Regions from separate parts of the Hydrogenophaga sp. PBL-H3 genome, predicted to be linked through region 3. Evidence: predicted binding sites of a transcription regulator. Region 3 holds the regulator's gene; each other region holds the start of a gene.
What was found. Region 3 encodes FNR, which switches genes on or off when oxygen is low (the NO sensors DNR and NnrR bind a similar motif). Its sites were predicted from a motif close to TTGATNNNNATCAA; they were not measured.

Region 1: the regulator FNR is predicted to act here: its motif matches at 946-959, upstream of F9Z44_RS19085 (TraR/DksA family transcriptional regulator).
Region 2: the regulator FNR is predicted to act here: its motif matches at 1,521-1,534, upstream of F9Z44_RS15745 (fatty acid desaturase).

Annotation. Positions count from the first base shown of each region.
Region 1 covers NZ_CP044972.1:4,080,626-4,082,886, forward strand. Annotated here, with positions in the region: gene F9Z44_RS19080 (enoyl-CoA hydratase/isomerase family protein) at 35-865, opposite strand; gene F9Z44_RS19085 (TraR/DksA family transcriptional regulator) at 1,042-1,398, shown strand; gene F9Z44_RS19090 (VOC family protein) at 1,427-1,867, shown strand; gene F9Z44_RS19095 (fumarylacetoacetate hydrolase family protein) at 1,956-2,261, opposite strand, start outside.
Region 2 covers NZ_CP044972.1:3,387,750-3,390,010, forward strand. Annotated here, with positions in the region: gene ypfJ (KPN_02809 family neutral zinc metallopeptidase) at 1-322, opposite strand, end outside; gene F9Z44_RS15745 (fatty acid desaturase) at 381-1,484, opposite strand; gene dcd (dCTP deaminase) at 1,643-2,215, opposite strand.
Region 3 covers NZ_CP044972.1:2,691,013-2,693,273, forward strand. Annotated here, with positions in the region: gene hemN (oxygen-independent coproporphyrinogen III oxidase) at 1-371, opposite strand, end outside; gene fnr (fumarate/nitrate reduction transcriptional regulator Fnr) at 522-1,241, shown strand; gene F9Z44_RS12370 (hypothetical protein) at 1,701-1,931, opposite strand; gene F9Z44_RS12375 (nitrogen fixation protein FixH) at 1,960-2,247, opposite strand.

The sequences.
Region 1 (2,261 bases), 1.4 Mb from region 3:
GGGGGGTCAGGGGCGACTGCCGTGCTGCCGGGTCTCAGCCGTCCACGCCGTAGCGGGGGGCTCGACGTTCACGCAAGGATGCCACACCTTCGCGCACGTCGGGCCCGGCAAAACCCATGAATTCCAGCGCCAGCGAGGTGTCGAACGCCGGGCCCGCCTGGCGCAGCCAGTTGTTGAGCGAGTACTTGGTCCAGCGGATGGCGGTCTGGCTGCCACTGGCCAGACGGTCGGCCACTTCGAACGCCTTGTCGAGCAGTTGCTCGTCGTCCACCGCAAGCGACACCAGTCCGATGCGCTCGGCCTCTTCGCCGCTGATGGGGTCGCACAACATCAGGTAGTACTTGGCCTTGGCCAGGCCACACAGCAGCGGCCAGACGATGGCCGCGTGGTCACCAGCGGCCACGCCCAGGCGGGTGTGGCCGTCGACGATCTTGGCGGTCTTCGCGGCGATCGAGATGTCGGCCAGCAAGCCGACCACCAGCCCCGCGCCCACGGCCGGGCCGTGCATGGCGCTGACGATGGGCTTGTCGCAATTGATCACGTTGTAGACCAGGTCGCGTGCTTCTTTCCACACCCGCGTGCGCACCTCGAAATCGGTCGCCATGTCCTGCACCAGCGCCAGATCGCCGCCGCCCGAAAAACCCAGGCCACTGCCACGCAGCACGGCGCAACGCACGCTGTCGTCGCGCCCCACGTCGCGCCAGATTTCGCTCAGCTCCCAGTGGCCTTCGTGGCCGGCGGTGGGCAGCTTGCCGTTGCCGCCCGGGCCGTCGGCTCGCATCTGGATGTCGAGCACCGACGGCACCCCACCCACCGCAGGGCCTCGGCGGGTGATGGCCAGGGTCTGGTAGCGGCTGTAATCCACGGTGGTCATCAGGGTCTCCTCAAGAAATCGGGTTGTGAATCAGGCGCTCGCCGCGGCGCGCCCGGACCTGGCGATTGTGATTGACGTGCGTCAAGGCGCAGCACGCCCACAAGGTGCAAGATGGCGGCGTTCTCCGGGTCGACACACGATCCGGTTCTCTTGCCGAGGAGCCCCGCATGACAGCCCGCATTTCAGACACCTTCGCCATCCAACTCCAGCAGATGCGCACCGATGTGCTGGCGCAGTTGCGCGCCCAGCAAGGCGGCACCACGAGCCGTTCCGAGTCGGCCGCCGAAGCACTGGGCAACGCCAGCGACGACCAGTCCCAGGCCAACACCGAACGAGAGCTGTCTTTTGCACTGGAAGAGCGGGAGTCCGCCGAGTTGATCGCGATCGACGCCGCCCTCAAGCGCATCGCCGACGGCAGCTTCGGCCTGTGCGTCGATTGCGGCGTGTCCATTCCCGCCGCGCGGCTGCACGCCAACCCCACGGCCATGCGCTGCATCGACTGCCAGACCAAAACCGAAGCTTGATCGACGCTGCTGTCGGTATGCTGGGGGCATGAACGACCAAGCCACCACCCTGTCCACCCGCAGCCTGTTTCACTTCGCGTTCCACGTGACCGACCTCCATGAGGCGCGCCGCTTCTACGGCGGTGTGCTTGGCTGCGCCGAGGGGCGCAGCACCGAGACATGGGTCGACTTCGATTTTTTCAGCCACCAGATCTCGCTGCACCTGGGCGAGCCGTTCAAGACATCACGCACCGGCCGTGTGGGTGAGCATCTGGTGCCCATGCCGCACTTCGGTCTGGTCTTGTTGCTGCCCGAGTGGCAGGCGCTGGCCACGCGATTGCAGGCGGCGGGGATGGAGTTCGTGCTGCCGCCGCAGGTGCGCTTTGCAGGGCAGCCGGGCGAGCAGTGGACGATGTTCTTTTGCGACCCGTTCGGCAACCCGATCGAGGTCAAGGGGTTTGCTTCGCTGGCGCAGGTGTACGCCAGCTAGGCACTCCCGTTCGGGCTGAGCCTGTCGAAGCCTTCTTGCGACAGTTCGCGCGAGCCCTTCGACAAGCTCAGGGCGAACGGGGTGTACCTCAAGCCTGCAATGGGGCGATCTTCTGGTCAATGGCACCGAAGATGCTCTGACCATCCTTGCCCTTCATCTCGATGCGGATGGTGTCGCCGAACTTCATGAAGGCGGTCGAGGGCTGGCCATCCAGGATGGTTTCGATCGCGCGCTTCTCGGCGATGCAGCTGTAGCCCTTGGGCCACTCCTTGCGGCCGTCCACTTCCACGCTCTTGTTGCTCACCGTGCCGCTGCCCACGATGGAGCCGGCGCGCACGTTGCGCGTCTTGGCGATGTGGGCGATCAGCTGGCCGAAATGAAAGGTCATCTCGGG
Region 2 (2,261 bases), 700 kb from region 3:
AGGTCGATCCGCCCTGCTGGAACATGGGGCCCCACACGTCTTCGGTGCCACCGAGCACCGAGGCCACGAAACGGCCCATGTCGTCGGTGGGCGCCTGCGTCGGACCCTGCGTGGATTCCACCTGCGAGGGTGCGGAAAGATCACCTCCGCTGAGAGCGCCCAGGATGGTCATGGGGTTGATGCCGAAGATCCAGCCGGCCACCAGGGCCACCACGATGGTGCCCAGACCGATGTTGCGTCCGCCTCCGCCGCCGAACCCACGGCCCGGGCTCGAGCGCCGGTCTTCGACCTGGTCGGACTCACGGTTGTTTTCCCATTTCATGCTGCGTCTCCTGCGCAGCGGGAGTCGCTGCGCGGACCATTATCCGGGCCGGTCCACCTCAGGCGACGGCCGTCTGGCAGGCACTGGTCTGGCGGCCTTCGAAGTCGGTCCAGCAGCAGCGACTGAAGTCGTAGAGCTTGCAGCGGCGCGCGGTGTCGAAGTACCAGCGCCACGAAAAGCGCTGCACCGTGATGCGCCCGGGCAAGGTGGTTTCCAGCAGTTGCTGCGCAGGTTCAAGCCTGTAGAGCGGGATGCTCATGTCCACATGGTGCGCGGTGTGCTCCATGATGTGGTGCAGCAGCGCGCCGATGCGCAGGGGAAACGTGAGGTGCACAGTGGTCGATACGAAGGGTGCGGCGCGCGCCCAGGCTGCCTTGTCGTCGTGCCACTGCACGGCGGTGTGGGTGTGGTGCACGTAGACCACGAAGCCGATCATGGCGTTCCAGAACAAAAATGGCACGCCGAAGCCCAGGCTCACCAGCAGGGCAACCGACTGATCGGTGGCCAGGGCGGACGCCACCAGCGCACCGATCCACACCGCGGCGGTGGCCACGACGATCACCCCGTCCCACACGAACTCGGCGCGCCGCGTGCCCAGGTAGGTCTTGCGCGGAAAGAACATGCGCTTCCACCACATCTCCACCAGGTAGTAGGCAGCAGGCCCCCAGCCGCTGCGATAGAGCCGCTCCAGGGCGCGCTGGCCGGGCCTCAGTGCATCGAACTCCGCGCGGGTCAGCGGCGCCCAGACAAAGTCCACGCCCTTGAGGTTGGTGTAGCCGTGGTGGACCACGTTGTGCCCCACCTCCCACAGGCTGTAAGGCGTGAGCGAAGGCAACATGGCGATGCGGCCGAGCACGCGGTTGAGTCCGCGGTGCGGTGTGTAGCTCTGGTGGCAGGCATCGTGGCCGATGATGAAAAGACGCCCGATCATGAAGCCCGCCGCCAGGCCGCACAGCAGCTTGGCCCACCAGGCCGACAGGAGCACGGTGGCGACCATCAGCGCGGCAAAGATCGCCCAGTCCAGCGCCAGCAAGGCGACGGCGCGCGCGGTGCGGCGTTCGACGATGGGGGTGAGCCAGCTCCGGATCACCTTGCGGTGTGGCAGGGGCTGGCTGGCAGGGATGGGGTCGGGGGAAGCGAGGAAGACGGGATTGCTGGACATGGCCGGGGATGCTATCGGCCAAAGCCCCACAAGGCCTTGATACAAGTCAAGGCACCGGCGGTGGAACGACGGTCCAGAACAACGCGGAACCGGCTTTGCCGGGCCGCAGGTGTTGCCCCCGGAGGGGGTCGCGCGAAGCGCGGCGGGGGAGTTCTTTCCTAAGCCTTGGGGAGGGTAACGCCCGTCTGGCCCTGGTACTTGCCGCCGCGGTCCTTGTAGCTGACCTCGCAGACATCGTCCTTGTCGCTCTCGAAGAACAGCACCTGGGCACAGCCCTCGCCCGCGTAGATCTTGGCCGGCAGCGGCGTGGTGTTGCTGAACTCCAGCGTCACGTAGCCCTCCCACTCGGGCTCGAATGGCGTCACGTTGACGATGATCCCGCAGCGCGCGTAGGTGCTCTTGCCCAGGCAGATGGTCAGCACGTTGCGCGGGATGCGGAAGTACTCCATGGTGCGCGCCAGCGCGAAGCTGTTGGGCGGGATGACGCAGACATCCTTGTTGATGTCCACGAAGCTGTTTTCATCAAAGTTCTTCGGGTCCACCACCGTGCTGTGGATGTTGGTGAACACCTTGAATTCGGGCGCGCATCGGATGTCGTAGCCGTAGCTGCTCGTGCCGTAGCTGATCACCTTCTTGCCGTCCACAGCACGCACCTGCCCTGGCTCGAAAGGTGAAATCAGGCCGTGTTCTTCGGCCATGCGGCGGATCCATTTGTCGCTTTTGATGCTCATGGTGCGCGATTGTAGGGAGTCGGACCCGGGCCACGCCGCCTCGACC
Region 3 (2,261 bases):
TCGGCGTCCGACAGGAAGGTCGGCGTGCCACCGCCCAGGTGCAGCTGCGAGACGTTGTGCCCCCGGCCGAAATGGGCTACCTGCAGTTCGACCTCCCGTGTGAGGTAACGCAGGTATTCGGCCGCGCGCTCGTGGTGCTTGGTGATCACCTTGTTGCAGGCGCAGTAGTAGCAGACCGACTCGCAAAACGGGATGTGCACGTAAAGTGATAGCGGCAGTGCCATCGATCCCGCTTTTCGCTGCTCGAGCGCCTGAACGTAGTCTTGCTCGGTGAAGGCTTCAACGAAGCGGTCGGCGGTGGGGTACGAGGTGTAGCGTGGTCCGGGGATGTCGAACCGGCGCAGCAGATCGTCGGAAATGGTGTGGCTCACAGGATGTCTCCCAATCAATGGAACCACTGTGCCGCAGGAAAGGCCTGGGGCCCTTGATCTTCATCAACAGGCAGATGCGCCCTGCCCGTTTGGGAGCACCGACACCCCACGGGGGTATGCTGTGGTCTGTCACACATTCCCGGATTTCGTATGGACGCCCACACCATCAAAGTTGCCTGTTCCAGCTGCAACCTGCGCGAGCTCTGTCTGCCCATGGGTCTGAACCCTGACGAGATGGACAAGCTGGACCGCGTGATCTCCACCCGCAAGCGGATCAAGCGAGGTCAATCGCTGTTCAGCGTCGGCGACAAATTCACCTCGCTCTATGCGGTTCGCTCGGGGTTCTTCAAGACCTGCGTGACCACGGCCGACGGCCGCGACCAGGTGACCGGCTTCCAGATGACGGGCGAGATCATCGGCATGGACGGCATCGTGAGCGACCACCACTCCTGCGACGCGGTCGCGCTGGAAGACGCCGAGGTCTGCATCATGCCGTTCGACCAGGTCGAGGAACTCTCGCGCGAATTCACCACGCTGCAGCACCATGTGCACAAGATCCTGAGTCGCGAGATCGTGCGTGACCACGGCGTGATGCTGCTGCTGGGCAGCATGCGCGCCGAAGAGCGGCTGGCCGCTTTCCTTCTCAATCTGGTGCAGCGCCTGCACGCTCGCGGCTTCTCACAGTCCGAATTCGTGCTGCGCATGACGCGCGAGGAAATCGGCAGCTACCTGGGCATGAAGCTGGAGACGGTGAGCCGCACGTTCTCCAAGTTCGTGGAGGACGGCATCATTGAGGTGAAGCAGCGCTACGTGCACATCAAGAACGTCGACGGACTGCGCCAGATCGTCAACCCGCAGACCTGTATCTAAGGCCCCCACGCTCCGCCGCTGCGCGGGTCGCTGCCCCCCACGGGGGCTGTTTTGCCTTGGGGCGGCCCGGCGGCAAAACGTAGCCCCCACGCTCCGCCGCTGCGCGGGTCGCTGCCCCCCACGGGGGCTGTTTTGCCTTGGGGCGGCCCGGCGGCAAAACGTAGCCCCCACGCTCCGCCGCTGCGCGGGTCGCTGCCCCCCACGGGGGCTGTTTTGCCTTGGGGCGGCCCGGCGGCAAAACGTAGCCCCCACGCTCCGCCGCTGCGCGGGTCGCTGCCCCCCACGGGGGCTGTTTTGCCTTGGGGCGGCCCGGCGGCAAAACGTTGCCCCCACGCTCCGCCGCTGCGCGGGTCGCTGCCCCCCACGGGGGCTGATCCGGCTTGGGGCGGCCCTGCGCCGGATCCCCAGGCCCCCACGCTCCGCCGCTGCGCGGGTCGCTGCCCTCCTGAGGCGGATCGTTCAGAGTTCCGACGAAGGCAGGGTCAGCAGCGTGGTGAGCGCGCTTGACGCCATCGTCAGCGCCCAGAACACGAAAAACGCCAGCGTGTAGACCGCCTCGCGCGAAAGCGCCAGCGGCGAGCCGAACCAGTGCAGATCGCTCGGGTCCACGAGTGCAAAGACCACCATCTCCAGCACGGCCGCCACCAGAAAGGCGGGCCATGCGATCCCCATCAGGCGCTTTCCCCACATGGGTTTGTCTCCCCGTTGTCGTTGTGGATCACTCGGCCGGGATCACCGGCGAGGCGGCGTTGTTGCGCGCCTGGTGGGCCGGCTGCAGCTTGGCTAAGGCGTCGATGCGGGCCTGGCCCTGCAACGCATGAGCAGCCTTGAAATCGCGCTGGTAGTCGGCCTTGTTGAGCACCGGGTCGGCACCGTTGATGGCGAAGAAGGCGGCGGTCAGGCTGGCCGCCACACCCACCAGTGGCGCACCCACCACCAGCCACATGTGAGGCGTGCGCCACCAGGCCGGGGCCGCAGCGGTGTTCGTGGCGTTGGATGAAGTCATGGCAATCTCCTGAA